One region of the Rouxiella sp. S1S-2 genome, then DNA from elsewhere that is predicted to be linked to it. Evidence: predicted binding sites of a transcription regulator. Region 1 holds the regulator's gene; each other region holds the start of a gene.
What was found. Region 1 encodes Fur, which represses iron uptake genes when iron is present. Its sites were predicted from a motif close to ATAATAATGAGAACNACTATCAA; they were not measured.
Positions count from the first base shown of each region.

Region 2: fhuE (ferric-rhodotorulic acid/ferric-coprogen receptor FhuE) is a predicted target of Fur. The motif match lies at 8,798-8,820, and genes of this name have one in related genera.
Region 3: GA565_RS07410 (Nramp family divalent metal transporter) is a predicted target of Fur. The motif match lies at 1,870-1,892, and genes of this name have one in related genera.

Region 1 covers NZ_WFKL01000001.1:4,191,520-4,202,119, forward strand. The annotation lists gene pgm (phosphoglucomutase (alpha-D-glucose-1,6-bisphosphate-dependent)) at 1-875, opposite strand, end outside; gene seqA (replication initiation negative regulator SeqA) at 899-1,435, opposite strand; gene ybfF (esterase) at 1,671-2,441, shown strand; gene ybfE (LexA regulated protein) at 2,723-3,004, shown strand; gene fldA (flavodoxin FldA) at 3,300-3,827, shown strand; gene fur (ferric iron uptake transcriptional regulator) at 4,069-4,515, shown strand; gene glnS (glutamine--tRNA ligase) at 4,672-6,342, opposite strand; gene nagE (PTS N-acetyl glucosamine transporter subunit IIABC) at 6,522-8,474, opposite strand; gene nagB (glucosamine-6-phosphate deaminase) at 8,858-9,658, shown strand; gene nagA (N-acetylglucosamine-6-phosphate deacetylase) at 9,773-10,600, shown strand, end outside.
Region 2 covers NZ_WFKL01000001.1:3,184,954-3,195,553, forward strand. The annotation lists gene GA565_RS14740 (sucrose-specific PTS transporter subunit IIBC) at 1-772, shown strand, start outside; gene GA565_RS14745 (sucrose-6-phosphate hydrolase) at 772-2,181, shown strand; gene GA565_RS14750 (substrate-binding domain-containing protein) at 2,212-3,234, shown strand; gene mqo (malate dehydrogenase (quinone)) at 3,293-4,948, opposite strand; gene GA565_RS14760 (sensor histidine kinase) at 5,195-6,829, shown strand; gene dcuR (two-component system response regulator DcuR) at 6,826-7,545, shown strand; gene GA565_RS14770 (YncE family protein) at 7,635-8,729, opposite strand; gene fhuE (ferric-rhodotorulic acid/ferric-coprogen receptor FhuE) at 8,996-10,600, shown strand, end outside.
Region 3 covers NZ_WFKL01000001.1:1,587,543-1,598,142, reverse strand. The annotation lists gene GA565_RS07415 (LuxR family transcriptional regulator) at 1-399, opposite strand, end outside; gene GA565_RS07410 (Nramp family divalent metal transporter) at 600-1,829, opposite strand; gene GA565_RS07405 (NupC/NupG family nucleoside CNT transporter) at 2,234-3,421, shown strand; tRNA gene GA565_RS07400 (tRNA-Ala) at 3,559-3,634, opposite strand; tRNA gene GA565_RS07395 (tRNA-Ala) at 3,711-3,786, opposite strand; gene GA565_RS07390 (formate/nitrite transporter family protein) at 4,145-4,942, shown strand; gene gltX (glutamate--tRNA ligase) at 5,043-6,458, opposite strand; tRNA gene GA565_RS07380 (tRNA-Val) at 6,864-6,939, shown strand; tRNA gene GA565_RS07375 (tRNA-Val) at 6,981-7,056, shown strand; tRNA gene GA565_RS07370 (tRNA-Val) at 7,096-7,171, shown strand; tRNA gene GA565_RS07365 (tRNA-Val) at 7,210-7,285, shown strand; tRNA gene GA565_RS07360 (tRNA-Lys) at 7,326-7,401, shown strand; RNA gene GA565_RS07355 (RtT sRNA) at 7,479-7,604, shown strand; RNA gene GA565_RS07350 (RtT sRNA) at 7,682-7,807, shown strand; RNA gene GA565_RS07345 (RtT sRNA) at 7,885-7,999, shown strand; gene GA565_RS07340 (glutamine amidotransferase) at 8,356-9,129, shown strand; gene GA565_RS07335 (ATP-binding cassette domain-containing protein) at 9,148-9,921, shown strand; gene GA565_RS07330 (autoinducer 2 ABC transporter substrate-binding protein) at 9,956-10,600, shown strand, end outside.

The sequences.
Region 1 (10,600 bases):
GCCAGCAGGCCGCCCATTGCAAATTCGGACGAGCAGTCCATGCGGATAACGCCGTCGTGGTCGAGATGCATGAAACGGAAAGTCTGATCGACAGAGTCATTAACCAGCGTCAGGTCCAGCTTGTAATGCTCGGCAATGCGCTTCCAGTACTCGATGCCTGACCCCCCCAGCGGATCAACGCCGAGTTTCAGGCCCGCTTTTTGAATAGCGGCCATGTCAACGATATCGGCCAGACCTTCGACGTACGCCTGCACCAGGTCCTGCTCGCTGAGGTGGCCACTGTGCCAGGCTTTATCGAGCGACTGACGTTTGACGCCTTTCAGACCATCGGCGATCAGCACGTTAGCGCGCTTTTCAATGACTGAGGTCAGGTCGGTATCAGCCGGTCCGCCGTTGGTCGGGTTGTATTTGATCCCGCCGTCTTCCGGTGGATTGTGTGACGGGGTAATCACGATACCGTCGGCCAATGCGCTGGATTTTTTATTATGAGTCAGAATCGCGTGCGAAACCGCCGGAGTCGGGGTGAAGCCGTTGTCTTGCTGCACGATGACGTCGACGCCATTGGCGGTCAGCACTTCAAGTACGGAAATAAATGCCGGTTCAGACAGCGCATGGGTGTCTTTACCCACGTAGCATGGACCCGTGGTGCCCTGCTCTTTGCGCACTTCAGCAATAGCCTGAGCAATCGCTAAAATGTGTGATTCGTTGAAGCTGTGGCGTCCGGCGCTACCGCGATGGCCAGAGGTGCCAAATTTTACCGCATGGGCGCTGTTGGCCGAGTCTGGCTGCAGCACATAGTACTGCGACGTAAGTTGTGCAACGTTAATCAAATCGCTTTGCTGAGCAGGTTGCCCTGCACGGGGGTTGTTAGCCACTGGCATTTCTCCCTAATGCTTTTTTAAAGAGTGCCGCAAACTTTATCGGTCAGTTCGGCTGGGAACTGCATCAACTGCATGATGTGTTCGATCATGCTGCGTTTACGGCCTGTGTTGGTATTGGTAATGACCCAATAAGGTGTACCGGGTACATGCTTTGGCTTGGTATGAATACCGTTTTGCAGCAACGTTTGCTGGTCGCCGGCAAAATATGTGCGAGTACGTCCACGTAAAGTATCAGTCGCAACCGCAAATTCTTTAGGATCAAGCGTATATAAGGTCGTCAGAATTAACATAAAACGGTTCACCGCTTTAGTTTGTTCGGCATACTCATCAGACAGCATGAGTTCACGAACGGCACGCACGCGATCGCGCGGTGTATTAGCGGCTACCGCGGTTTTTTCTGCGGGCGCTGCGCTGGCTGCGGCGGGAGCCTGCACTTCCTGGCCGGCAGAGAATTTCAGCATCCGCCGCAAAATGTCTGATGCACTCTCACCGATATGCTGCGTATGGCTCGCGATATAGCGGTAAAGCTCTTCATCAACCTCAATCGTTTTCATCTTTATCCAGTACTGTTTTTCTACTTAATTTATTCAAAGGATTATACAAATTAAACTGCGCAAACAAAAAGGCGAATTCACCTTAATATTCAAAAAGCAGACAAAACCTCATATCCAACTCTTACCCGGCGCGTGCATTGCTTTATCCCACTCAGGTATCTGAAAGAAAATCTTCCGTGACTCATGATAACCTAATGAGATCCTTACCAGTAATAAATGTCTAACGGACCCTGCGATGAAATTACATTATCGACTGCAACAATCTGAATCTTCTGACACTTCGGCATTGCCTGTTCTGCTTATTCACGGCCTGTTCGGTACGCTGGATAATCTGGGCGTGCTGGCACGTGACCTGAGACAACAGCATAGTGTGCTTCAGGTGGATTTGCGTAATCACGGACTCTCGGACCGCGCCGATGTTATGACCTACCGCGCCATGGCCGAAGATTTACTCGACACGCTTGACGATGTGGGCATCGATAAAGCGCTGGTGATTGGCCACTCTATGGGCGCCAAGGCCGCGATGGCACTGACGGCGGTCGCACCTGACAGAGTTGAAAAGCTGGTCGCTATTGACATGGCCCCGGTTGACTATGCCACGCGCCGTCACGACGAGATTTTTGCCGCACTTAACGCCGTTAGCGCGGCAGGCATTAAAGACCGCACGTCGGCCGCTCAGTGTATGCAGGCCTTTATAAAGGAAGACGGCGTTGCCCAGTTTCTGTTGAAGTCGTTTCAACAGGGCGAATGGCGCTTCAACGTGGCGGTATTGTTAAAGGAATATGCCAATATTATTGGCTGGGCCGACGTACCTGCCTGGCCGCATCCGGCGCTGTTTATTCGCGGCGGACTGTCTAATTACATACAAGACAGTTACCGCGACGCCATTATGCGCCAGTTTCCGCAGGCCAGAGCACACGTTGTCGCGGGCAGCGGACACTGGGTGCATGCCGAGAAGCCGGACGCGGTGCTGCGCGCCATTCATCGCTTCATTGATGAACAATGAATGCGCAACGCTAACTAAAATTTACCTCTACCGCGCGCAACTGTTCAAAAAAACCGCTAATCATAATAACTTAGCGTGTAATTAGGGGCAGTTAGGCGTTGTGGAGGGATATACGCTAGGGTATGATTGCGCGCTGTAATTTTGCCCCTGCGGCGGGTCGGTTATCTCCCGCGTTTGAGGTAAATTGGGTTAGGGTTTATTAGCCCGAAATGTGTTAACCACTTCATCTGAAAAGGGCCTGGCCGCTTTTCGATGTAACTTCCCTAGTTGTACCGCTACCTATGGCAAAAGAACAACTGGATCGCACGACGCTTGATCTGTTCGCAGACGATCGCCGTCCGGGACGTCCAAAAACAAATCCGCTTTCTCGCGATGAACAGCTTAGGATTAACAAGCGTAATCAGCTTCGCCGTGACAAAAACAACGGTTTACGTCGCGTTGAGCTGAAAATTAATGCCGAAGCCGTGGATGCGCTTAATAAGCTGGCGGAACAGCAAAATATCAGTCGCAGCGAGCTGATTGAGCAGATGCTGCTGTCTCATCTGAACAATCAGGAAAGTTAGTCATCGTTTGTGATGCGGGCGGGTAACCCTAGCGGTTATCCGCCGTTGCGTTTCTCCGTCTTTCCGCAAGTGCAAGAACACACAAAGGCGATAACGCTCGCCTGAAATGCCCGTTAGACTGTAGGGCATTAGAATTAGGGTCGTATTAAAACCGTGCTGCATTAATCAGAGTTGGGATGAGAATATGTTCTCAGCCCGTCGAGTTTGCTATTATCTTGCGCAAACTGAATCGCATGCCGCGGACGAAAAAGCAGACTCGATGAGTCTATTGAAGAACAAGAGGTTAGATAAGCTTATGGCAGTAGTAGGTATCTTCTTTGGTTCCGACACCGGAAACACCGAAAACATCGCAAAAATGATCCAGAAGCAGTTGGGTAAAGATGTTGCTGACGTGCAGGACATCGCCAAAAGCAGCAAAGAAGATCTGGAAAAATACGATATTCTGCTGCTTGGCATCCCAACCTGGTACTACGGTGAAGCACAGTGTGACTGGGACGACTTTTTCCCAACGCTGGAAGAGATAGATTTTGAAGGCAAGCTGGTTGCGCTGTTTGGCTGTGGCGATCAGGAAGATTACGCCGAGTACTTCTGTGACGCGATGGGCACCGTTCGCGATATTATCGAACCACGCGGCGCCGTGATTGTTGGCCACTGGTCAACCGAAGGTTACGGTTACGAAGCGTCTAAAGGCATGGCGGATGATACTCACTTCATCGGTCTGGCCATCGACGAAGACCGTCAACCTGAGCTGACAAACGAACGTGTCGACGCTTGGGTTAAGCAAATTAGCGAAGAATTAAGCCTTTCAGAGATAATCGGCTAATCCCACACAAAGGCTAAGGCCCTGAATCGTTGAGGTTAAACGCGAAAGGGCCAAACTATCACTGAAATTAACAATTTAACGTCTACAAAATTGTAACTTTCAGCTGTATCAAGGTACACTTACATTATCTGTTTTTATCGTTTTGGCTTTTTTATCGCCCGTTTGAAGGGTGCGAACGATGTTTGTGAACAGCCCACCGTTTTCATTAACGTGATTAGCATAGTGACAGGACTAAATCCGCATGACTGACAACAACACCGCACTGAAGAAAGCCGGCTTAAAAGTCACGCTTCCGCGCCTGAAAATCCTGGAAGTGTTGCAAGCTCCGGCAGGTCATCACGTCAGTGCGGAAGATTTGTACAAAGAACTGATTGATATGGGCGAAGAGATTGGTCTTGCCACGGTTTACCGTGTTTTGAACCAGTTTGACGACGCCGGCATTGTTACCCGTCACAATTTTGAAGGCGGCAAGTCAGTATTTGAACTGACTCAGCAACATCACCACGACCATTTGATCTGCCTCGACTGCGGCCGCGTTATTGAGTTCCGTGACGAGTATATCGAAGGCCGTCAACGTGAGATTGCCAAGGCACACGGTATTAAACTCACCAACCACAGTCTTTATCTTTACGGCCATTGCGAACTTGGCAACTGCATCGAAGATGAAACTCTGCATGGTAAAGGCTGATATTTTGCCCCAGCGCTGTCGCTGAGGAACAAAAGAGTATTCGCCTATAAAATGACCGCTGAAAAGCGGTTTTTTTATGCCTGGAATTTGATGCGGAAGAGTTGGGGATTAGCGTAGATCCCCCACTCCTGGAGCCGGGGATCTCACGCTTATTGATCAGACGACTGGCTTACTTTCCCAGTTGTCACGCAGCCCGACGGTGCGGTTAAACACCAGGTGCTCGGCACTGGAGTAAGTGCTGTCGGCGCAGAAATACCCTTCACGCTCAAACTGCAGACTCACTGCGGCCTGTGCGTTTGCCATGCTCGGTTCAACAAACCCGTGGGCAATCACCAGAGACTCTGGATTGATAGTGGTCAGAAAGTCTTCTGCCTGAGCCGGGTTAGCGACGCTGAACAGGCGGTCATACAAGCGGAACTCGGCCGGTTTACCTTCGCTCGCAGACACCCAGTGGATCACGCCTTTGACTTTACGGCCGTCGGCAGGGTCTTTACTCAGGGTATCAATGTCATAGCTACAGAAAATAGTGGTGATATTGCCTTCGGCATCTTTCTCGATGCGTTCGGCTTTAATCACGTACGCATTGCGCAAACGCACTTCTTTCCCCAGAACCAGACGCTTGTACTGCTTGTTGGCTTCTTCGCGGAAATCAGCCTGATCGATGAAGATTTCAGCGGTAAATGGCACATCACGCGAGCCCATTTCTGGCTTGCTCGGATGATTTGGCATTTTTACCCACTGAACGGCATCACCGGTAAAGTTCTCAATAATCACTTTAACCGGATTGATCACCGCCATCGCACGCGGCGCGTTTTCGTTGAGGTCGTCACGAATGCAGGACTCCAGCGCGGCCATTTCAACGTTGTTATCCTGCTTGGTCACGCCGATACGACGACAGAACTCGCGAATTGACGCCGAGGTATAACCGCGACGACGCAGGCCGGATACCGTTGGCATACGCGGGTCATCCCAACCTTCTACAATCTTGTCGGTCACCAGCAGGCTCAGCTTGCGCTTGGACATGATGGAATATTCAAGATTCAGGCGTGAGAACTCGTACTGACGCGGATGACAGGCGATGCTGATGTTGTCGAGCACCCAGTCATACAGACGGCGGTTGTCCTGGAACTCCAGCGTACACAGCGAGTGAGTGATCCCTTCCAGCGCATCGGAAATGCAGTGGGTGAAATCGTACATCGGATAGATGCACCACTTAGTGCCGGTCTGATGGTGGTCGGCAAACTTGATGCGATACAGCACCGGATCACGCATCACGAAGAATGGCGACGCCATGTCAATTTTTGCGCGCAAGCACGCGGTGCCCTCGGCAAACTCGCCGTTGCGCATTTTGGCAAACAGGTCGAGGTTCTCTTGCACAGTGCGATCGCGGAACGGGCTATTTTTACCCGGCGCCGTCAGGTTACCGCGATATTCGCGGATCTGATCCGGAGACAGTTCGTCAACGTAGGCCAGGCCTTTTTCAATCAGCTCAACCGCATAGTGGTGCAGTTGATCAAAATAGTCGGAAGAGTAATGAACCTCACCGCTCCACTCGAAACCAAGCCACTGAACGTCTTTTTTAATAGACTCGACGAATTCGATATCTTCTTTCACCGGGTTGGTATCATCAAAACGCAGGTTGCATTGGCCCTGGTAGTCTTGCGCGATGCCAAAGTTCAGGCAGATCGATTTTGCGTGGCCAATGTGCAAATAACCATTTGGCTCAGGCGGGAAACGGGTCACGACAGAAGCGTGTTTTCCCGATGCCAGATCTTCATCAATAATCTGACGGATAAAATTTGTTGGGCGGGCTTCAGCCTCACTCATTGTTCATTTCCTCTACGCGAACGAAAGCTCGAAAGACTAACCGCATATGTTCCAACAAGCCACGCTGGGAAACAACCCTTATGTGCCAAATTTGAATTTTATAATAAAAAAACGGGAAGAGATTGCTCCCTTCCCGCCGCGGCGCTTAACTCACGCCGATATTTTTTAACAATATGACGTTATTTGGACTGGATCTCGTACAGCTTGCTTTCGCCCGCGACCACAGTCTCTCCCGCCAACAGCGCAATGCCTGCGTAATCTTCCATGTTACTGACTACAACCGGGCTTATCATTGAACGCGCATTGCCGTTCAGATAGTCCAGGTCTAGCTCCAGTACCGGCTGACCCACGCTCACCGTTGCACCCTCTTCAACCAGACGGGTAAAGCCTTGACCGTTAAGTGCGACGGTATCGAGTCCGATATGCACCACAACTTCAGCTCCGGATTCGGTTTCCAGACAGAAGGCGTGGTTAGTATTAAAGAATTTAACGATAACGCCGTTTGCCGGAGCAACCACCGTTTTACTCGTCGGGCGAATCGCTAAACCTTCACCTACCGCACCGCTGGCAAAGGCTTCATCAGGCACCTCAGACAAGGCAACAACTTCACCGGTAATCGGCGATATCAACGTTTCAACCACAACCTTTGGCGTATTGGGTACAGCCTGAGGTTTAACGTCTGCCACTGGCGCAGCCGTTGGCGCTGCGGTTGCTGCCGCTATTGGGCCGGTCGCAATCACCGTACGCATTGCAGCAGCAATGCTTTCGGCACGGGTACCGACAATGACCTGTACAGTTTGTTTATTCAGACGGATAACGCCAGACGCCCCCAGACGTTTTGCCAGCACGTCGTTAACCTGTGCAGAGTCTTTAACGTTGAGTCGCAGACGCGTGATACACGCATCGATGCCTTTGAGATTATCAGACCCTCCCAGCGCGCTGACATAGCTTAACGCGAGTTGGCTCATCCCTTCTTCCGTATTGCTGTTGGTGTCCTGAGTGCCCGTCTCTGCAACATCGTCTTCACGTCCCGGCGTTTTCAGATTGAACATGCGAATAATCACAGTGAACAACACGAAGTAGATGATGAAGAAAATCACCCCCATCACCAGCAACATCCATACGTTTTTGCTCGCCGCCGGCAGGTTGTACATCAACGCATAGTCGATTGCGCCCGCCGAGAAGGAAAACCCAGCGTGGATGCCAAGCGCCGTTGCGATGTACAGGCTTATCCCGGTCAACACGGCGTGGATTAGATACAGCAACGGAGCCAGGAACATGAACAGGAATTCAAGGGGCTCGGTAACACCGGTCAGAAACGCAGTCAGTGCCACCGACATCAGCATACCGCCGACCAATGGACGACGCTCTTTAGGGGCAGCGAAGTACATAGCAAACGCCGCGCCCGGCAAGCCAAACATCATGATCGGGAAGAAGCCGGACATAAACATCCCTGCGGTGCCGTCACCCGCATAGAAACGGTTGATGTCGCCGTGGAACACTGCGCCTGCCGCGTTGGTGAAGTCACCAATCTGGAACCATGCAATGGTGTTAAGAACCTGATGCAGACCCGTAGGGATAAGCAAACGGTTAACGAAGCCGAAGATGCCTGCACCGAATGCGCCAGCGCCCACGATCCACTCGCCACCGGCGCGGATAGCATCCTGAACAGGCGGCCATACGTAACCAAAGATAGCGGCCAGAATCAGACAGAAAAATCCGGTTGCGATAGGAACAAAACGTCTGCCGCCGAAGAAACTGAGGAAGTCAGGCAGTTTGATATCAGACCAGCGGTTGTAAACCATACCGCCAACCAGACCGGTGATAATGCCCGCCAACACACCCATATTTATCGCTGGGTTGATGGTAATCATCGCCTTAGTCAGAATGAAATAACCAATACCGCCTGCCAGGGCTGCAGCACCGGCACTGTCTTTTGACCAGCTTGATGCCACACCAATGGCGAAGATCAATGCGAGGTTATCGAAAACACCGCCACCGGCCTGTGCGATGAACGGCATATTGAGAAGGTCAGGCTGACCGAAACGCAGCAGGAGTGCGGCGACCGGCAGTACGGCTATCGGCAGCTGAAGCGCTCTGCCTAAACGCTGAAAGAATCCAAGTATATTCAATTTTTCCCCCTATTCGCCCTCGGGCGAATCACCAAAGTAGTTTAATTAGTATGTTGTACTACCTGTTTTAAAACGGCTTAAAACCTGACTCACCAACGTCATACTGCGGAGTGTAAAAAAATTAATTCGTATCGCAAATTAAAACCTCATTATTTGTGATTTTTATCACCAAAAAGTGGTCTTAACAAGCCATAATGCTAGTCAACACCCAAAACTTATTTTATCATTAAAAAAATCTAGGCGGCACGATGCCAATCGTCAGTATTCGTCACCGCGCTTTTAATTCAATGCGGGCCGCGCGTAAAACGTTTAAATTCTTTACCCAGCGCCAAGGCGAAGGGTATACCCAGTATATTCGGTTCTAAAAACTTAAGAGGTGTACGATGAGACTTATTCCACTGAATACTCCAGCAGAAGTCGGCAAATGGGCTGCGCGTCATATTGTTCAACGTATTAATGCGTTTAAACCTACTGCCGATCGTCCATTTGTTCTCGGTCTGCCAACCGGCGGCACCCCTCTCGAAGCTTACAAACATCTTGTTGCTATGCATAAAGCGGGCCAGGTTAGCTTCGAAAACGTGGTAACCTTCAACATGGATGAATATGTTGGACTGCCGCAGGAACATCCGGAAAGCTATCATACCTTCATGCACCGTAATTTCTTTGACCACGTTGATATTAAAAAGGAAAACATTAACCTTTTAAACGGTAATGCCCCAGACGTTGACGAAGAATGCCGCCAGTACGAAGCAAAAATTAAGTCTTACGGCAAAATAAACCTGTTCATGGGCGGCGTTGGCAACGACGGGCACATCGCTTTCAATGAACCGGCCTCCTCACTGGCTTCGCGCACCCGCATTAAAACGCTGACCCACGACACTCGAATCGCTAACTCGCGCTTCTTCGACAACGATGTTTCTCAGGTACCTAAATTTGCCCTGACCGTTGGCGTGGGTACGCTGCTTGATGCTGAAGAAGTGATGATTCTGGTTATCGGCCACGCCAAAGCGCAGGCGCTTGCAGCGGCAGTCGAAGGAAATATCAATCATATGTGGACCATTAGCTGCCTGCAGTTGCATGCTAAAGCCGTCGTCGTATGTGACGAGCCGTCCACCATGGAATTAAAAGTAAAAACGGTTAAATATTTCACCGAGCTTGAAGCAGAAAACGTGAAAGGCCTGTAATTTTTGGATTTTTTAAATCGAATAACGTATTTCCCCTGAGTCATTGACGTCGCAACGAGACCATTAACAGCGTGGCGGCGTCAAACAAGCACGACGGGGAAAGGAGGGGAAGAGATGTTTGCACTGATTAACGGTCGGATATATACCGGCCATGATATTCTGGATAATCACGCGGTGGTGATTGCTGACGGGCTCATTGACCGAGTTTGTCCGGTTGAAGACCTTCCGGCAAACATAGAAACGCGCAGTCTGGAAGGCGCATTCCTTGCCCCGGGATTCATCGACCTGCAGCTTAACGGCTGTGGCGGCGTGCAGTTCAACGATTCGCTGGAAGCCATTTGTGTCGAAACGCTTGAAATCATGCAGAAGGCCAATGAAAAATCCGGCTGCACCAGCTATCTGCCGACCTTAATAACCAGCAGCGACGCGTTCATGAAGCACGGTATTCAGATCATGCGCGACTATTTGGCTAAATATCCGAACCAGGCGCTGGGTCTTCATCTTGAAGGCCCTTACCTGAGCCTCGAGAAAAAAGGGACGCATAATCCGGCGTTTATACGCAAACCCGATGCAGCCATGATCGACTTCATCTGCGCCAACGCCGACGTAGTGACCAAAGTCACGCTGGCGCCAGAGCAGGTTGAGAACCACTTTATTCGCCAGCTTACCGATGCGGGTATTATCGTTTCTGCCGGTCACTCCAACTCGAGCTACGAGCAGGCGCGTGAAGGTTTTGCCGCCGGTATTACCTTTGCTACTCACTTATATAATGCCATGCCGCCGATTTCAGGTCGTCAACCTGGGTTGATGGGCGCGATTTTTGATACTGCAGAAGTCTATACCGGTATTATCGTTGACGGGCATCACGTTGCCTGGCCGAGTATCCGTAACGCCAAGAAACTTAAGGGTGACAAGCTGGTATTGGTGACCGATGCCACAGCG
Region 2 (10,600 bases), 1.0 Mb from region 1:
TTTCCATACCATGAACTTCTTTGGTCTCGAGATTGCGATGATAGGCTATCAGGGCACCGTGTTTCCGGTGTTGCTGGCAGTGTGGTTTATGAGCTTTATCGAAAAGCGTCTGCGTAAAGTGATCCCCGACGCGCTGGACTTGATCCTCACGCCGTTCCTGACCGTAATTATTTCCGGCTTTATCGCGTTTCTGGTTATTGGCCCTGCCGGTCGCGCATTGGGTGACGGCATCTCTTTCATACTCAGCACGCTGATTACTCACGCAGGCTGGATGGCCGGACTTATTTTTGGCGGGCTGTATTCCGTTATCGTTATTACCGGTATTCATCACAGCTTCCATGCCATTGAGGCCGGACTGCTGGGCAATCCCAATATCGGGGTGAATTTCCTGCTGCCCATCTGGTCGATGGCTAACATTGCCCAAGGCGGCGCGTGTCTGGCGGTGTATTTTAAAACCCGCGATGCGAAAATTAAGGCTATCGCCGTCCCTTCGGCCTTCTCGGCGATGCTGGGTATCACCGAGGCGGCCATTTTTGGTATCAATCTGCGGTTTATGAAACCGTTCCTCGCCGCGCTGGCCGGTGGCGCACTCGGCGGTGCGTGGGTAGTGGCGATGCACGTCAATATGACCGCCGTAGGCCTGACGGCTATCCCGGGTCTGGCGATTGTGCAAGCCAGCTCGATGCTCAGTTACGTTATCGGCCTGCTCATCGCCTTCGGTAGCGCCTTTGTGCTGTCTTTGTTGCTGAAATACAAAACGGAGAGTGAATAATGTCAGAAGCACATTTACTCAAACAGGCCCTGCGCAGCGTGGTGTCGGGGCAGGCTAAAGCCAACGCCTGCGCCTATCGCCCTGGATGGCACCTGGCACCGCCGGTCGGCTTACTTAATGACCCGAATGGTTTCGTGCAGCACAACGGGCGTTATCATCTGTTCTATCAATGGAACCCGCTGGCCTGCGCGCACGGTGCCAAATTTTGGGGGCACTGGAGCTCACTGGACCTCGTCAACTGGCGGCATGAGCCACTGGCGTTGGCCCCGTCAGAAGAGTTTGAATCACACGGCTGCTACTCGGGATCGGCGGTGGTAGATAAGCAGCATCTTACCCTTATTTACACTGGCAACGTGAAATATGCCAACGGCAGCCGCACCGCCTTCCAATGTTTGGCGCGTGAAAACGCCGACGGTGAATTTGACAAAATAGGGCCAGTACTCGACCTGCCGCAGGGCTACACGGGTCACGTACGTGACCCTAAAGTGTGGCAATACGACGGGCACTGGTTCATGGTGCTCGGCGCGCAAAACCTCGACCTGCAAGGCAAAATCCTGCTGCTGCGATCCTCCGATTTACTGACCTGGCATTCTCTTGGCGAAATTGCCGGTTCCGGACTTAACGGGCTGGGTGAATTTGGCTACATGTGGGAATGTCCGGACTTGTTTAGGCTGGCGGAGAGCGATGTGCTGATTTGCTGTCCGCAGGGACTAACCGCCGAGCCGCATCGTTATCTAAACACCTTCCAGTCTGGCTATTTTGTGGGTGAACTTGACTATCAACGCGGTGAATTCCCGCACGGCGACTTTAACGAGCTGGATCTGGGCTTCGAATTTTATGCGCCACAAACTACCTTGAGCGAAGACGGTCGTCGTTTAATGATTGGCTGGATGGGCATTCCTGACGGCGATGAATTCTATCAGCCTACCGTCGAACAGGGTTGGATCCATACTATGACCTGCGTGCGTGAACTGACACTGCAGGCGGGTAAAATAGTGCAGCGCCCTGCCCGTGAGCTGCAGCAGCTTCGTGGAGAAAAACAGACGTGGAGTGGCACCGCACAACAGGCCCCGCGCTGGGGCATTACCCAGGCTGAGGTCGAGATAGAAACTGAGCATCCGTTTAGTGCGCAATTTGGCGAGGCGCTCACGCTGATCTGGGACGGAGAATGCCTGACACTGTCCCGCATAAACCGCCGGACGAATCAGCCCGAAACGCGGTTCTGGCACGGCGTACTGCAACAGCTCACGCTGCTGTGCGACAGCTCAAGCGTTGAAATTTTCATTAATCAGGGTGAGGCGGTGATGTCCTCACGCTATTTTCCAACCTTACCCGCCCGTTTAACGCTGACAGGAAGTAAGCAGATTGCGCTGAGCTACTGGCCGTTGGCGAATTGCATGATAGAATAACCCTCTTGTCCGATAATAAAACGTGGCGCAGTGAAAAAGACAAAACGTATCACCATCAGTGGCATAGCCGAGCTTGCCGGTGTGTCAAAATCGACGGCCAGCCAGGTACTTAACGGCCACAGCAAAAAGTTTCGCATCTCCGATGCCACCCGAGATCGCGTGCTTGCTGTGGCGGCCGAACAACACTATCAGCCCAGCATTCATGCGCGTTCACTTAACGTCACGCGCAGCTTTACGCTCGGGCTGGTAGTACCTGAAATGACCAACTATGGCTTTGCGGCCTACTCCAACGAGCTAGAAACGCTGTGCCGCGAGAAAGGCATGCAGCTGTTGATTGCCTGCACAGATGAAAATACCAGCCAGGAAACGCTGGGCGTCAATAATCTGATCCAGCGCCAGGTCGACGGCCTGATTGTTGCGTCCAGCATGCTCAATGATGCGGAATACGTAAAAATCAGCCAACAGCTGCCGGTGGTGTTGTTTGACCGTCATATGCAAAATAGCGAGCTGCCGCTGGTGGTGTGCGAGGCGATTGAATCCTCTGCCGAGCTGGTTGCCCGCGTGGCAAAACACCATCAGGACGAGTTTTACTTCATTGGCGGGCAGCCGCGTATCTCCCCCACCCGCGACCGACTGGCCGGCTTTCAACGGGGGCTTGAGCGCGCTGGCGTGAGCTGCAAACCTGAGTGGATAGTTTATGGCAATTATCATCCAAGCTCCGGTTATGAGATGTTTGCTAATCTCTGCGCGCGTCTTGGGCGACCACCGAAGGCGCTGTATGTCGCCTCCTGCGGTCTGATGGAGGGCGTATTACGTTACATGAGCCAGCATAAGTTGCTCACCAGCGACATTCACCTTTGCGGCTTCGATGACCACTTTCTCTATGATTCGCTGTCGGTAAAAATTGACACCGTGGCGCAGGACTGCCGGGAACTGGCAATACACTGTTTTGAAATGGTCATCGACCTTATCGATGAAAAACAGCCAGAAAGCATGCATCGTTATCTTTTGCCGACGTTGCATTGGCGCCATGAGCAATCCCTTGAAGCATAAAAAAAGCGCCGAAGATTCGGCGCTTTTTTGCGACTGACTGATTGACGACGCTACTGACTTACAGCGCCATATCGCTCTTGGCAGGCGCGGGAGTGGTCGCTGGCTGTGCATCATTCGCTGCATCGGCCGCTTTCTGAGTCATCTGAATAACCGGAGGTTTCACCAGCTGCAGCGTGGCCGCAGTTTCATCCCATACGCGCTGAGTCAGCGCAGGGTCGTCATTCAGTTTTTGACCAAAGCTCGGCACGATAGCGCGAATTTTGCTCTGCCATTCCGCTGATTTAAACTCTTCTGGGAACAGCTTCTCCATCACGCTAAGCGCAATCGGTGCTGCCGTTGAAGCGCCTGGAGATGCGCCCAACAGGGCGGCAACGGTTTTCTGCTGATCGGTCACGATTTCGGTACCCAGCTTCAGAACACCGCCTTTATCCGCATCTTTCTTGATGATTTGCACACGCTGACCGGCCTGGATAAGTTTCCAGTCTTCTTTCTTGGCATCAGGATAGTACTCTTTCAGCGAAGCGAAGCGATCGTCGTCACTCAACATCACCTGACCAATCAAGTACTTAACCAAGTCAAAATTGTCCAGACCTACGTGGGTCATTGGCATCACGTTGCGGGTAGTGGTGGTGCTCAGCAGGTCAAACAGTGAACCGTTTTTCAGGAACTTGGTCGAGAAGGTGGCGAATGGCCCGAACAGCACCACGCGCTTGCCGTCCAGGTAGCGGGCATCCAGATGCGGTACTGACATCGGAGGTGCGCCCACTGAAGCCTGTCCGTACACTTTTTCTTGATGACGGTTGGCAATTTCCGGGTTTTCAGTCACCAGGAACGATCCCCCCACCGGGAAGCCCGCGTAGTTGTCACCTTCAGGAATACCGGTTTTTTGCAGCAGTTTCAGTGCACCGCCGCCTGCGCCAATAAACACATACTTGGCATCAATCTCACGTTCTGTGCCGCTCTTCACGTCTTTGACCGTCACGTGCCATGAGTTATCGGCGTTACGTTTGAAGTCGGTAACTTCTGAAGAGGTTTCGAGTTTGAAGTTGCTGTTTTTCTTGAGGCTGCCGATCAGCTGACGGGTGATTTCACCGTAGTTGACGTCAGTGCCTACCGGCGTCCAGGTCGCGGCAACTTTCTGCTGCGGGTCGCGCCCTTCCATAATCAGCGGTGCCCATTTCTGGATCTGGCTATGATCGGTAGAGAATTTCATGCCCTGGAACAGCACGGTTTTTTGCAGTGCTTCATAGCGCTTGTTCAGATACTCGACGTTTTTATCGCCCCAAACGAAGCTCATGTGCGGTGTAGAATTGATAAACGAATGCGGATCGTTCAACACGCCGTCTTTAACCTGCGAGGTCCAGAACTGACGCGAGATCATGAAAGCTTCGTTGATCTCCAGCGCTTTGCTGACGTCAATGGTGCCGTCCGGACGCTCAGGCGTATAGTTCAGCTCCATGTTGGCGGAGTGGCCAGTACCGGCATTGTTCCAACCATTGGAGGACTCAAGCGCAACGCCGTCGAGTTTCTCAACCATGAGCTGTTTCCAGCTTGGCTGCAATTCTTCCAGCCAGGTTCCTAACGAGGCACTCATGATGCCGCCGCCGATGAGCAGCACGTCTGTTTTCTCTGGTGAGGTTTCAGCGTGAACCGCTGAACACACTAACAGTGCTGAAAGAGAGAGCGTGGGAAGCAGTTTTTTCGCTTTGTTCATTCCGAGTCTACACTTTGTTATTGATGGTCGTTAAAAAAGTGCGTGGAATTTAAGATATTGTTACCGATAAGTTAAAGTTTTTTTAGTTTATTAACTAATGATATTGGTTTTATGTTTTTTTAGTTACAAAAGAGTCAGCGCTCTTTGTCCCCTCCTCGCCGCTAAAGTTGCGCGTTATACTGCGCCCAAAGCCCGGGTGATGTTTCACAACACGCCAGCACCCTAACCCACTCGATTTGAACAGTTATGATGAGCCAACCACAGCAGCGAAATCCAGTGCAAAAGCGCCCGATCAAACTCAGTACTCTGATGACCCTCATGGTCGGTGCAGTTATCACCACCGTGCTCCTGAGTGTGCATCTTTTGTATAATGCACAGATAGATAACTTCACCCGCATGCATATGCAGGATAAGGCGATGGCCGTGGCGCGCACGCTGGCATCCTCTCCTGAGATTCAGCGCGGGCTCACACTGCCGAGCGAAAACAACCTCATCCAACCGATTGCCAACGCGGTGCGAAATCGCGATGGCCTGCTGTTCATCGTGGTGATTAATATGGACGGCATCCGTTACTCTCACCCCAATCTGCAAAATATCGGCAAGCATTTTGTCGGTGATGACTTTATTCCCGCGCTGAAGGGCCACGAAAACGTCTCAGTTAATCACGGCGTACTGGTCGAGGCGCTGCGAGCATTCACGCCGGTGTACAATGACGCAAACCAGCAAATTGGCGTGGTGGCGGTGGGGATTTCGCTTGATGACGTCGCCCAGCAAATCACTCAAAGTCGCTGGAATATCTTTTGGACTGTGCTGTTCGGTGCGGTGGTCGGCCTGCTGGGTATTCTGATTCTGGTCCGGCGATTAAAGCATATTCTTTTCGGACTTGAACCGTATGAAATTTCCACCCTGTTTGAGCAGCGCCAGGCCATTCTCGAGTCAATCAAAGAAGGCGTCATTGCCGTTGACCAGCACTCCCGCGTCACGCTTATAAACCAGGCCGCGCGCCAACTGCTACGTGAAACCTCCAGCGAGGCGCCGCTCACCGGCGATGCCATCCCCGAGTCGTCTATCATGCTTAGCCATTTACACGAGGCTTTGCATCACGGCAAAGCCTGGCATGATGAAAAACTCAACGTGCGTGGTCGTACGCTTATCAGCAATACGGTGCCGGTGCGCAGCGGACAACAGATTATCGGCGCGGTGTGCACCTTTAGAGACAAAACCGAAATCAGCCAGCTCGGTGAGCGCCTCGACGGCATGGTAAACTATGTTGATGCCCTGACTGAGCGCTCCCATGAGTTTATGAACAAGCTGCACGTCATTTTGGGTCTACTGCACATGAAAAATTATACTCAGTTGGAGGCGTTTATTCTTCAAACCGCCAACAATTACCAGACTGAAATCGGCCTGCTGATGCAGAAGATCAAGTCACCGGTGATTGCCGGATTCCTGTTGAGTAAAATTAATCGGGCATCGGACAGCGGACATCAGTTAACGCTTAACGATGCCAGTCTGCTGCCGGACAACGGCAGCGACGAACAGGTCGCAGTACTCATTACCGTGCTGGGAAATCTGATTGAGAATGCGCTTGAAGCACTCGAGCATCAATCGGAGGGTGAAATTGACGTCATGCTGCATTACCAAAACGGCTGGCTGGCCTGCGAGGTCAGCGACGACGGCCCAGGTATTTCAGCAGAACAACTCGCGGCGATTTTTGACAAAGGCGTATCCTCTAAGGGCAGCGATCGCGGTGTGGGACTGTTCCTGGTTCAACAGCAAACAGAAAGTCTCGGCGGCAGCGTAAGCGTAGAGTCGGAGCCGGGGGTGTATACTCAGTTCTTGATACAGCTTCCGTGGGGAAGAGGAAATACACATCAATGATCAATGTATTAGTAGTAGATGATGACGCGATGGTGGCGGAGTTAAATCGTTGCTACGTTGAGCAGGTCGCAGGATTTCGCTGCTGCGGCACGGCATCTACCCTGCAGCAGGCAAAAGACAAACTCGCGCACGGCCATCCGGCAGTGGATTTAATCCTGCTCGACATCTATATGCAGCAGGAAAACGGCTTGAATTTACTGCCAGAACTGCGCAGCGCAGCGCGTTCAATCGACGTGATTATTATTTCGTCGGCGGCCGACGCGGCAACGATTAAAAGTTCGCTCGACTACGGTGTGGTCGACTACCTGATAAAACCGTTCCAATTTTCGCGTTTTGAAGAGGCATTAAAAGGTTGGCGGCACAAAAAACGCCTGATGGACAACCAGCCATTTTATCAGCAAGCGGACGTTGACCTGCTGATCCACGGTAACGCCCTGACGGCCGACGAGCAAACGCGGTTACCAAAAGGTTTGACCCAGCAGACGTTGCGCACGCTGTGTCAGTGGATCGACAAACATCCGGAAAGCGAATTCTCTACCGATGAGCTGGCGACCGATGTCAGTATTTCGCGTGTTTCCTGCCGAAAATACCTCATTTGGCTGGCACAGATGAACATCCTTTTTACCAGTATTCACTACGGCACTACCGGCAGACCGGTGTATCGCTATCGCCTACAGCCCGAATTTCACCCCCTGCTGCTGCAGTATTGCCAATAATAATTCCCGCCTCGCCAATAAAAAAGACCCGTTACACCGTAACGGGCCTGCTCAATCAACTTTGTCATTAGGGATCAAAACAGTGTGCGTTATTTCAACGCAATGCGCGCGATGCCGTCCCGGCCTTTGGTCGAGCTGTCTTTGTTAAAGTCTTGCTTGAGGGTCACAAACAGCGTCTGCCCGTCTTGTGAAACCAACAGGCTGTTGGGACGCGTGTCGAACGCCCAGCTGTTTTTCACTGCATAGGTGGTGGCATCCAGCTGCAGCACTTTCTTCGACTCGCGCTGGCTGAGGTAAATCTCGTTGCGTTTGGCATTGAATTTAATACCCAGCGCGTCGCCCTCAATGCGCTTGATAACCTTGCCCGTGCGCTCATCAAAGACCAGTGTCGCTTTGCCTTTAGAGTCGTCAGTCACAAACAGGCGGCCGGTTTGCGGGTCTTCTGCCAGATTAAGGAACAGGTAGGATTTGCCGTCGTTGGCCGTCCAGCGCTTCTCGATTTTATGGCTGTGCGGATTGATGACTAACACTTCGCCGCCGCCGTTGGCCGCATAAATACGGTCGGTAACCGGTGAATAAATAATGCCCGTTACCCATTTCCCAGCATTCGGAATGCGCTTTTTCAATTTCAGCGTCTTGGCATCAACCACCCAAATCACGCCAGAATCCGCGACACCGCCGACGTAAAGCGCCCCGGCATGCCAGTAAATTTCACGCGCCGGGACGGGATCACCGTCTTTGGCTTTTTCATTGAAGTTCATGCGTTGCATTACTTTGCCGCTCTTGGCGTCAATTTTCGAAATGCCGCCGTCCAGCGTATTGGTGGTGTAAATCAGGCTGCTGTCGGGATTTTCGGCCAGTGCGAAGTTTTTCAAATCAGTGTGTGTTTCACCTTTGGTGGCCAGCGTTGTAGGATCAAGACGATAAATAATACCGCCGTTTACATCCTTGAATGACTGGGCGCTAGCGACATACAGAGTATTGCCTTCGGCGGAATAAGCCATCTCATACAACCCGTCCCCCAATATGCGCTGCGAAATCTGTGCATCAACCGGTTTTGCCGCAGCCGGTGCAACCACCGGCGTAGCCGCCTGTTTTGCCGGTGCCTGGCAGGCAGAAAGGCTGAAAGCGGCAACAACCGCCAGTGCGACTGCGGCCTTACGCGGACTGAACAAAGATTTCATTCTCAACTCCATAAGTGGATTTACGGCTTCCTTTTCACCCTAGCGGCAGAAGAAAGCTGATAAAAAGAATGAGAATCATACGCATTACAATAATTTTAGTAAACGTCTTATCGTGCCCAAATGCGGGCCTACCCTGCCGTTAATCCTGCAATATCCTTATTAATAACAGGTTGTTACATTTTAGACGTAAACTTACTCAGAAATTTTAAAGCAAATCATTATCATTTCCATTCTCAATAATATTTTATATTTCACGGTAATCATTCATGCTTTTCAACAGCAGGGAACGCAGCACGACGCTGCGCGAGGCGGCATTCAAACACACTTTCCCCCTTACTTTAGTGGCATTAGCGGTGCATGTGCTGGTCAATCCGGCGCTGGCACAGGCGGCCGAAATCACTCTCAGCGCGCCCTCAACGCCTGATGTGATGGTGGTCAATGCCGCGAATGATGACTCCGGCGGCGACCAGCAGGATTACAGCGTAAAAACCACCACTGCGGGCACTAAGTTGCTGCTGACTCCTCGCGACGTGCCGCAGTCGTTAAGTGTTATCACCCAGCAGCGCATGCAGGACCAAAACCTGCAAACGGTGGGCGACGTACTGAATAACACCACCGGCGTCTCGCCTTATATTTATGACAGTGAGCGCTCAAGCTATTATTCACGTGGGTTTATTATTAACAACTACACCTTCGACGGCATTCCGACCTCCGTTAATAATGTGTGGAACTTCGGTGATGCCGGTGATGACACGGCCATTTATGACCGTATTGAAGTGGTACGCGGCGCGACCGGACTGATGACCGGTGCGGGAAATCCGTCGGCTTCGGTGAACATGGTGCGCAAGCAGGCCGACAGCAAAGATTTTACTGGCAATATCAGCGCCAGCTACGGCAGCTGGAACAAACAGCGCTACGTGCTGGACGTCTCTGGTCCGCTGAATCAGGAAGGGACAGTGCGCGGCCGCGTGGTCGCCGGTTATCAGGACCAGGACAGCTGGCTTGACCGCTACCACAGAAACAAAAAGTTTATTTATGGCGTGGTGGACGCCGACGTGAGCGACAGCACGACCCTCTCCCTCGGCTACAGTTTCCAGGAAGACCACACCGGCAATCCGACCTGGGGCGGACTGCCAAGCTGGTATAGCAACGGCAATCGTACTCACTACAGTCGCAGTACCAGCCCGTCGGCAGACTGGGCGCACTACGATATCAACTCGCGCAAAATTTTTGCTAATCTCACGCACAACTTCGACAACGGCTGGAACTTCCGCCTGAATGCGACGCACGCCGAATCAAAGTTCGACGACAAGTTGCTTTATGCCGAAGGCTTCCCGGATGAAATCACCGGTGAAGGGGTCAGCGGCTATGGCAGCAAAGACCGCGGAACCCGCAGGCTAGACTCGGTGGACACCTACGCCAGCGGGCCGTTTGAACTGCTGGGCCGTCAGCATCAGATGGTGGCAGGCGTGACCTACAGCCGTCAGCACAATGTCTATTCGAGCGCCGCAGCGGACATCTCCAGCGACGACATTGGCGATTATAATAATCTTAACGGCAACCTGGCCGACCCTCAGTGGAGCGACTGGGAGCCGGTTTCCGACGACATTGTGCGTCAAAAAGCAGTCTACACCGCCCTGCGCTTCTCACTGACCGATCCGCTTTCTCTGATCGTTGGCGCACGCTATACCCAGTACAGCACGATGGGCACCAGTGCAGAGATGACGAAAAACAACATCACGCCCTACGCTGGCGTAGTTTACGACATTAACGACACCTGGTCGGCCTACGCCAGCTACACCTCTATTTTCCAGCCGCAGTCCTACCGCGACGAATCAGGCAACTATCTCGCCCCGACCACCGGTAAAAAC
Region 3 (10,600 bases), 2.6 Mb from region 1:
TATTAATAGTTTATCTATATACAATACTAATGTGGCCAAGCAATTTTTATGATCGTGGAGTACAAAAGCATGGCCGCGAATAATATCATAATTTTTTATTGCATCAATAAGCCTTCTAACCGTCCACTGAGAGTTGATTCCCAAGTTTTCATCCCACCCAAAAGACGAGATGCGATTAAGTGCATTGATAATGACAGGATCAATATTTTGATATTTATTAGAAAGATAATTATCAATAATCCCACTTGGGAAGTTACTGATAATTAACATCTCATCCATATCCCTCTTATTCATCACACCATAGACATAACTTATTTCACCATATTTAACCAATCGTCTTTCTAAAGACATCTTGATGTGAGCATTTTTCTCAGAATTTGAATAAAAACATTTACTCATTGATGTCCTAATCCTTTTTAATAGCGAAATTGAGTTCCAACATCTTAAAAGCACTAAAAAAAGGTGTCAATGTGAGGATAACGTTTACCAACAGACCAGCTCCGCTGTTTTTACCATAAAAAGCAGGTTTCATATTCACTTTAATACAAAAAAAGACACTTCACAGTGCCCTCTTTTTTAATTCGTTTAACTCCCAATCTTTATTTCAGCATACCGATCAGCAGATAACCGTTCAGGGCTATGACGATCGCCACGATAACGCGTCCGGCCCACTGCATGGCCTTTGAGTTGACCATATCGCCCATCAGCTCGCGATTGCCGGTAAATGCCAGCAGCGGCAGCAAGGCTAGTGCAATACCAAAGCTCAGCAATACCTGACTCATCACCAGTATTTTTGTGGCGTCCATTCCAAGCAGAATAACGATAAACGATGGCGCCATTGTCACCGCGCGACGTACCCACAGAGGAATATAAAACTTCACAAATCCCTGCATCACCACCTGCCCCGCCAGTGTACCCACCACGGTAGATGAAAGTCCCGCTGCAACCAGGCTCAGTCCAAACGTCGTTGCCGCCGCGTGTCCTAATAAAGGTGTTAGGGTTAGATAGGCGTCTTCAAGCTCGCTAATCCCTTTATGTCCGCTGAAGTGAAACGCCGCCGCCGCCGTTGCCATCATCGCCAAATTAACGAAACCTGCAATGGTCATGGCAATCGCCACGTCGAGCTTGGTCGCAGAATAGCGCTGCTCTTTAGAGGATTTGCTTGAGCGCTGCGTGAGGGAAGAGTGCAGATAAATAACGTGCGGCATAATCGTTGCGCCAAGCACGCCGGCGGCAAGATACACGGCGTTGCTGTCCGGCAGACTCGGGGTCAGCATGCCTTTACCCAGCTCGAGCATTTTGGGTTGAGAGAAAAACAGTTCGACAAGATAGGCCGCCGCCACAAACAACAGCAAACCGCCAATCACCAGTTCCAGTGGTTTTTGACCCCGCTTTTGCAGGCCGAGAATAATAAAGGTCGCAATACCGGTCAGCACCGCCCCTTGCAGCAGGGACACACCCAGAAGTAGTTTAAATCCAATGGCCGCGCCGATAAACTCGGCCAAATCAGTTGCCATTGCAATAATTTCGGCCTGAACCCAATAAGCCCAAACGGCGGGCCGGGGAAAGCGGTCGCGAATGTGTTCGGCCAGATTCTTGCCGGTAGCTATGCCTAATTTGGCAGACATCAGCTGAATCAGCATCGCCATCACGTTTGCCCAAACCACCACCCACAGCAGTTGATAGCCGTACGAGGCTCCTGCCTGAATATTGGTCGCAAAGTTACCCGGATCGATGTAGCCAATGGCGGCAATGAAAGCAGGCCCCATTAAAGAAAGCTTTATCTTCCTGGAAGAACGGCGGGAGGACTCAGCTCGGCTATTCAACATATCAGTTAACCCTTACATTTATTGCGCTTATAGAGATAATAAACAATTGAGAATGATTATCAAGCGCATTTAGATAGACCTTGGTTATTTCTCTGATAGGGAACAAGCAGCTAAGTAAAACAGACAGGTTTCATGCGTTAGAAGCCAAAAGAACCAATGATGACTCGCTTTCCTAATACAGACTTTTTAGAATACTCGGGACGTACTACGGCTTTTAATAAACCTAGCACAATAAATCCAACTATGCGTCGTTTTCTTAACATCTTCACTTTTCGTGTTATGTTGCTGGAAATGTTGCTTTTTATCAGCTTAATTCCTATATTTGCAATAGATATCACATTTTTTATGTACGTGTTACATAAAATGTCCGTCGAAATATTGCCTGCCTCAAATTTGGAGCACACATGTCCCGAATACTGCACTTTGTATTAGCATTAGCCGTTGTCGCAGTACTGGCCTTACTGGTGAGTCGTGATCGTAAAAATATTCGTTTACGTTTCGTTGTTCAGTTATTGGTCATTGAAGTCTTATTAGCCTATTTCTTCCTTAATTCAGAAATTGGATTAGGTTTTGTAAAAGGTTTCTCAGACTTGTTTGAAAAGCTTTTGAAATTCGCAGCAGAAGGGACAGGTTTCGTATTTGGAGGCATGAACGAAAAAGGATTAGCGTTCTTCTTCCTCAATGTACTGTGCCCAATCGTCTTTATCTCTGCACTGATTGGTATTCTGCAGCATGTCCGCATTCTGCCGGTAGTTATCCGCATAATCGGTACTATTTTGTCTAAAATCAATGGTATGGGAAAACTGGAATCCTTTAATGCCGTGAGCTCGCTGATCCTTGGTCAGTCAGAAAACTTTATCGCGTATAAAGATATTCTGGGCAAAATGTCTGAAAAACGCATGTACACCATGGCCGCAACGGCAATGTCGACAGTTTCAATGTCGATTGTCGGTGCTTACATGACCATGTTGGAACCTAAGTTCGTTGTTGCGGCGCTGATCCTGAATATGTTCAGTACCTTCATCGTTCTTTCACTGATCAACCCTTATAAGGTTGAGGGTGAAGAAGACCTGCAAATGACCAATGCACACGCAGGACAGAGCTTCTTTGAAATGCTGGGTGAATATATCCTGGCCGGTTTCAAAGTAGCAATTATCGTTGCAGCCATGCTGATCGGCTTTATTGCGCTGATCTCTTGCCTGAACGCCCTGTTTGATACTGTGTTTGGCATCAGCTTCCAGGGTGTGCTTGGTTATGTCTTCTATCCGTTCGCATGGGTGATGGGTGTTCCAAGCCACGAAGCGCTGCAGGTTGGCAGCATCATGGCCACCAAGCTGGTTTCCAACGAGTTCGTTGCGATGCTTGATTTGCAGAAAGTCGCTCACGATCTGTCACCGCGCGGCGTCGGTATTCTGTCGGTGTTCCTGGTGTCGTTCGCCAACTTCTCGTCGATTGGTATCGTTGCTGGTGCAATCAAGGGCCTGAACGAGCAACAAGGTAACGTGGTCTCTCGCTTCGGCCTGAAACTGCTGTACGGTTCAACGCTGGTGAGCGTGCTGTCTGCGTCTATCGCCGGTCTGGTACTGGCATAACGTTATCGGCAGAAACTGTATGAAAAGGCGCTTCGGCGCCTTTTTTTATGGGCGCAAAATAGCGCTAAGGGAAGTTCTGGAAACTAAAAAGCAGAATATAGAAAAGCAAAAACCCGCCGAAGCGGGTTCTTTAAATTTGGTGGAGATAAGCGGGATCGAACCGCTGACCTCTTGCATGCCATGCAAGCGCTCTCCCAGCTGAGCTATACCCCCACGGGTGTTCCGATTTACTGTCTTCTGCTTACATCTTGGGAAGATGTAAGCGACCAACCTGCTCTGAGAAGAAGATTGGTGGAGATAAGCGGGATCGAACCGCTGACCTCTTGCATGCCATGCAAGCGCTCTCCCAGCTGAGCTATACCCCCGTTCCAGACACATTAAATCTTGTGAACGGGGCGCATAATATGAAACCCCGCCTAGCCTGTCAACGGCTAAATTTGATTATGTAATTAAGCGCTGAAAAAGACGCCAAATACTGGCTGCGAAAGCGATTTTTCACTTACCTTGAACAAAAGATGCGCACACGGCCAACTCTGCCTTATCATTTGAGAGCAAACATTCTCCCGCCACTTAATTGATCCCATTACGCATTTCCCTTACAAACTGTGGCCTCTTTATTAACGAACCGTTAACGAGGTGCTTAAGGCATCTTGTTCTCAGAGAATTCTCATAATAAACTTCAATCGCTTTATAACAATTATCAATCACTATTCGAGCCTACTCATGTCCCTGTATTCACCTAAAGAGATAGCTTCACTCGCCGTTGCGGCCGGTGTGAGCAAAAGTCGTTCGTCCGTAGCCAATTTGCTTATCCTTGGTTTTCTTGCTGGTGCCTTTATCGCTATAGGCTTCCTGCTTGACTTGCATGTTGTAGGGACACTGCCTGCAGCCTGGGGTTCATTTGGCGGCCTGCTGGGCGCGGCAGTCTTCCCGGTTGGTCTGATCCTCACCGTCTTGGCGGGCGGCGAACTGCTGACCGGTAATATGATGACCCTGCCAATGGCCTGGTTTGCACGTCAAATCAGCCTGTTCGCCGTCGTGCGCAACTGGTTCTGGGTGACCGTTGCCAACCTTATCGGCAGCATCGCCGTGGCCTACTTCTTCGGCCATGTTTTGGGTATGACCGAAGGCGTATTTCTGGCAAAAACCGTTGCAACGGCACAGGCTAAGGTCAGCGCTGACTTTATGCATTCGTTCATTTCCGGCGTAGGCTGTAACTGGCTGGTGTGTCTGGCGGTGTGGCTGGCTTTCGCGAGTAAAGAGATGGGTGGCAAAGTTATTGGCATGTGGTTCCCGGTTATGGCGTTCGTCGCCATCGGTTTCCAGCACGTTGTGGCCAACATGTTTATCATTCCGGCCGCCATTTTCGCCGGGGCCCTGAGCTGGTCACAGTACTTCCCTAACTTTGTAGCGGTATTCCTGGGCAATGCGGTGGGCGGTGCTGGATTCGTAGGCCTGATGTACTTTATGGCTTACCGTCCAACGGCGGCATCAGCAGAGTCGACTTCTCAGTCTCGCTAAACACTTTTGAAGATTGATTAAAAAAGGCCAGTGGATCGCTCCACTGGCCTTTTGTCTATCTGGCGTTTAAGGCCAGATTAGGTGTGATAATGAGCAGGACTTAAGCCTGAGCTTCTCGCTCGGCGATGTAAACCAACGCCTTGTCGATGCGAGAAAGTGTGCGGCTCTGACCGATAGCGTGCACGGTAACGTCCATGCCCGGAGACATGCCTGCGCCGGTAACGGCAACGCGCAGTGGCATACCCACTTTGCCCATGCCCACACCTAATTCGTCTGCGGTGCCCTGAATCGCGTTATGCACGTTTTCAGGTGTCCAGGCAGTGATGGCCGCAAGATTGGCACGCACGGCTTCCAGAGGCTGACGTGCAACGGGACGCAAATGTTTTTTAGCTGCGGCTTCGTCAAACTCGCTAAAATCCTGATAGAAGTAGTGGCAAGATTCAGCCATTTCTTTCAAGGTCTTACAGCGCTCACCCAGCAGTTTTACCAGGTCGGCAAGTTCAGGACCGTTGCGGGTCTCGATGCCCTGCTGTTCAATGTGCCACTGCAAATGGGTAGCAACGTACTCCGGCGGCAGGGAGTTAATATAATGATGGTTCAGCCACTGCAGCTTTTCAGTGTTGAAGGCGCTGGCAGACTTGCTGACGTTGTCGAGGCTGAACATCGCCTTCATTTCGTCAACGCTGAAGATTTCCTGATCGCCGTGTGACCATCCCAAACGCACCAGGTAGTTCAGCAGCGCTTCAGGCAGATAGCCGTCGTCGCGATACTGCATAACACCCACTGCGCCGTGACGCTTGGACAGCTTTTTACCGTCATCACCCAAAATCATCGAGACGTGTGCGTAAATTGGCACCGGCGCGCCCAGCGCTTTGAGGATGTTAATCTGACGCGGCGTGTTGTTGATGTGGTCTTCACCACGAATAACGTGGGTGATTTCCATATCCCAGTCATCGATAACGACGCAGAAGTTATACGTTGGGGCACCATCAGTACGGCGAATAATCAGATCGTCTAGCTCAAGGTTGCTGAATTCGATCGGGCCACGGATTTGGTCGTCGAAAATAACAGAACCTTCCTGCGGGTTGCGAAAACGCACTACGCATGGCTCATCGTCGGCATGATGCTCATGGCTATCGCGGCAGCGACCGTCGTAGCGAGGCTTTTCATTATTCGCCATTTGCTCTTCACGCAGCGCTTCGAGACGCTCTTTAGAGCAGTAACACTTATAGGCCGTGCCATTTTCCAGCATCTGATCGATAACGGCGTTATAACGGTCAAAGCGTTTGGTCTGGAAGTACGGACCTTCATCCCAATCAAGATTCAGCCAGTTCATGCCATCCATAATCGCATCGATTGCCGCCTGAGTGGAGCGCTCCAGATCGGTATCTTCTATACGTAACACAAACTCTCCGCCCAGATTGCGCGCATAAAGCCAGGAGTAAAGTGCTGTACGAGCGCCGCCAACGTGCAAATAGCCGGTTGGACTGGGAGCAAAACGGGTTTTGATTTTCATCGGGAAAGCAGCCTTAACTATGTTTCAAATAGATGTCGCGTTAAAACGTGACACTCATAATACGATACTTAACGTAAATAGAAGTGCGGCAAGGCCGCTGCATCTTCATATACGAAGGGTATAAAGTGGGCTCATTCTACCACCCTGCACTGGATCCTCAACGTTGATAGGTGGAAAGATAGCAATATCCTTCCACATTCGTTGGGGATAGCGCGAATTGAATGCAACCGGCAGCGGGTTAATTTCTGTGATAAACGGCTTTTTCAGGTCGTTGATGCATAAAGAATAGACCGGATTGCATAATTTTTTGGCGTCTTGTCTAGTTTTACGCCGAACAGTCATTTTTGTTTTTAAAAACCGTTGACTCAATTCGAACTATCCCTATAATGCGACTCCATCACGACGGGGCGATTAGCTCAGTTGGTAGAGCATCTCCTTTACACGGAGGGGGTCGGCGGTTCGAACCCGTCATCGCCCACCACTCATTACGAGTGACCGCGTTGTGATAAGCCATCTTATGATGGGCGATTAGCTCAGTTGGTAGAGCATCTCCTTTACACGGAGGGGGTCGGCGGTTCGAACCCGTCATCGCCCACCACTCTTATGAGTGATGGTGCAGTAAGAAGAAATGAGAAATGGGCGATTAGCTCAGTTGGTAGAGCATCTCCTTTACACGGAGGGGGTCGGCGGTTCGAACCCGTCATCGCCCACCATTTCTCGGTAATCTTCTTACGAAACAGTTTTCAGAAGTGGGCGATTAGCTCAGTTGGTAGAGCATCTCCTTTACACGGAGGGGGTCGGCGGTTCGAACCCGTCATCGCCCACCACTTCTGATAAGCAGTTAAGCAGTAAAAGCCACTAAACAGTGGGCCGTTAGCTCAGTTGGTAGAGCAGTTGACTTTTAATCAATTGGTCGCAGGTTCGAATCCCGCACGGCCCACCACTTAGTAAGAAAAAAGCGCCTAACGGGCGTTTTTTGCGTTTCAGCGATACTGAAAATTTTGCTCGCTCAAAACCCACAAATTCCGCTAGCCGCGTGGGTGAGAAGCTGCGTTCAGGTTCGAGCCGAGCGAAGCGAGACGACAACGCACTCGCGTTGCCCGAAGGGTGAGGCCAAAGGCCGAATCAATCCCGCACGGCCCACCATTTAGTAAGAAAAAAGCGCCTAACGGGCGTTTTTTGCGTTTCAGCGATACTGAAAATTTTGCTCGCTCAAAACCCACAAATTCCGCTAGCCGCGTGGGTGAGAAGCTGCGTTCAGGTTCGAGCCGAGCGAAGCGAGACGACAACGCACTCGCGTTGCCCGAAGGGTGAGGCCAAAGGCCGAATCAATCCCGCACGGCCCACCACTTAGTAAGAAAAAAGCGCCTAACGGGCGTTTTTTGCGTTTCAGCGACACTGAAAATTTTGCTCGCTCAAAACCCACAAATTCCGCTAGCCGCGTGGGTGAGAAGCTGCGTTCAGGTTCGAGCCGAGCGAAGCGAGACGACAACGCACTCGCGTTGCCCGAAGGGTGAGAAAATATTTCGTGCTCAGCCGCAGAATATAACGCCGGATTTTATGCCAAACACCGCCCTCTTAACTCTCCCTGCCCTGACCCAAAGTCTCATAAACACTGGGCTGCTTATTAACCAAAAAGTCCCCTTTCCATAAGTAAATCCTTTCAACAAAAACGGCTTTTCGTGACCCACCATACATTTGGCTTATATTTCACCAAATAGCTCAATTTACCACCACTAAACCGCTTTACTAAACCGGTTTACTTTGATATCAACCTGTAATGAGCCGTAAAGATGCATGTGGATCTCTTCTCGGATCCGGGCGAAAACCACGTAATCGAACATTTCTATTTTCAATCCCTGAGGTGAAATAAACACCTCGTTCAGGAGAAAGCAGTATGAGCAAACGCGTATTGTTGTTAGGTGAAAGCTGGGTAAGTTCGGCCACCCATTACAAAGGATTTGATCAGTTTGGCAGTGTGACTTTTCATCTCGGCGCTGAACCGTTAGTAAAAGCGCTGGAAAATACTGAATTTGAACTGACTTATATGCCGGCTCACGAGGTGGTCGAAAAGCTGCCGTTTGATATGGAAGGCCTCAAAGCCTACGACGCAATTATTTTATCCGATATCGGCGCCAACTCTCTGCTGCTGCCCCCTGCGGTTTGGATGCACAGCAAACCGATGCCCAATCGCCTGAAGCTTTTGCGCCAATGGACCGCAGAGGGCGGCGGCCTGATGATGATTGGCGGTTATTTCTCTTTCCAGGGAATCGACGGCAAAGCGCGCTGGCGCAATACGCCGGTTGAAGATGCACTGCCGGTCACCTGCCTGCCGTATGACGACCGCCTTGAGATCCCTGAAGGATTTTCGGCAAAAATCACCGCCCCGCAGGATCACCCTATTCTCAACGGCATTACCGGCCAGTGGCCATTGCTGCTCGGCGCAAACGAAGTATTGCTAAAAGAAGGCGCTGAAGTGCTTGCCACACTGCCTGACGACGAAGGCGGTCACCCGCTGCTGGTGAGCGGCACCTATGGCGAAGGCCGTTCGTTAGTTTGGACTTCCGATATTGGCCCACACTGGGTACCCGGAGAGTTCATTCAATGGCCCGGCTACGACCAGCTGTGGAAAAACTGCCTGAGCTGGCTCACCCGGCTTGAAGACGCCTGATAACTGAGGGGATTGCGCATGAGTCAGCCCTACGTTCAGGCCAAACATATCACCAAACGCTTTGGCGCCCTGACTGCACTTAACGATATTAATATTGATATCTATGCCGGGGAAGTGTTGGCGTTGCTCGGCGATAACGGTGCCGGAAAGTCTACTTTCACCAAAGTGCTGGCCGGTGCCTACCCAGCGACGGAAGGCCAACTGCTGGTTGCGGGGAAACCCGCAGTATTTTCCTCACCGAAAGAGGCGGCAGACAGCGGTATTGCGACAATTTTTCAAGAGCTTGCACTGTCTGAAAATCTGTCGATAGCCGAAAATGTGTTTCTTGGCCGTGAGCTTAAACGCCACTTTTTGGGCATTCCTTTTTTACGCCAACAGGCAATGCAGACCCGCGTTGCAGAGTTGCTGCTCGAACTTGAAGCCCATATCACCGATCCTCAGGCGCCGGTGGGCAGCCTTTCTGGCGGTCAACGTCAGGCGGTCGCGATTTGCCGCGCGCTGAACCTCAATGCTCGCCTGGTGATTATGGATGAGCCAACGGCAGCGCTCGCGGTGGCAGAAACGCGCAAGGTATTGTCTCTGACCCGCAAGCTGGCAGAGCGAGGCTGCGCCGTCGTATTGATAAGTCACAATATTTCTGACGTCTTCGACGTTGCCGACCGCATGGTGGTATTCCGCCGCGGCCGAAAAATCGCCGAACGACGTCGTTTGGACACCACTCCCGAAGAAATTGTTTCGTTAATCACGGGCGCTCATCCCGACGCGCGGGCGTTCGATGCTGTCACTGTTTAGCCGCGTTTATCCCTTTACCGATGGTGGAACCGTTATGTTAAAGACTTCACTGATAGCAAAGACGCTCACAGCAACGTTAGTCGCTTCGGCGCTGATGGCAACGAGTGCCGCAGGTGCCTGGGCTGCTGACCAACCCAAAGTGGCGTTTGTGCCCCAGATAGTCGGTATTCCTTACTTCAAGGCAATGCAGGACGGCGGAGAACGCGCGGCCAAACAGTTTGGCGTGGATTTTATCTATTCCGGCCCGGTTGATACCAACCCGATGGACCAGTTACAAATTGTTCAAAATCTGATTGCTCAGGGCGTTAACGCAATTTCCGTCAGTGTGCTCGACGCGTCAAGCATTGCGCCGGTAGTGGCTCAGGCCAAAGCTAAAAATATCAAACTGTTCACCAGTGACAGCGATGCCCCAGACAGTGGCCGAGCGGTGTATGTCGCCCAGGCTACGGACGAGGGACTCGGCGACACCATTATCGATCAAATGGTCGACCGCGTCGGTGACCACGCCACCATTGGCATTGTTTCAGGTGAAGCAACCGCCTCTAACCTCAATGCCTGGATAAGCTTTATGCAAAAACGGGTGAAAGAAAAATATCCAAATGTCACTCTGTTGAAACCGCAGTTCGCCGGCGGCACTGCCAGTCGTGCTGCACAAATATCCACAGACCTGATGTCCTCA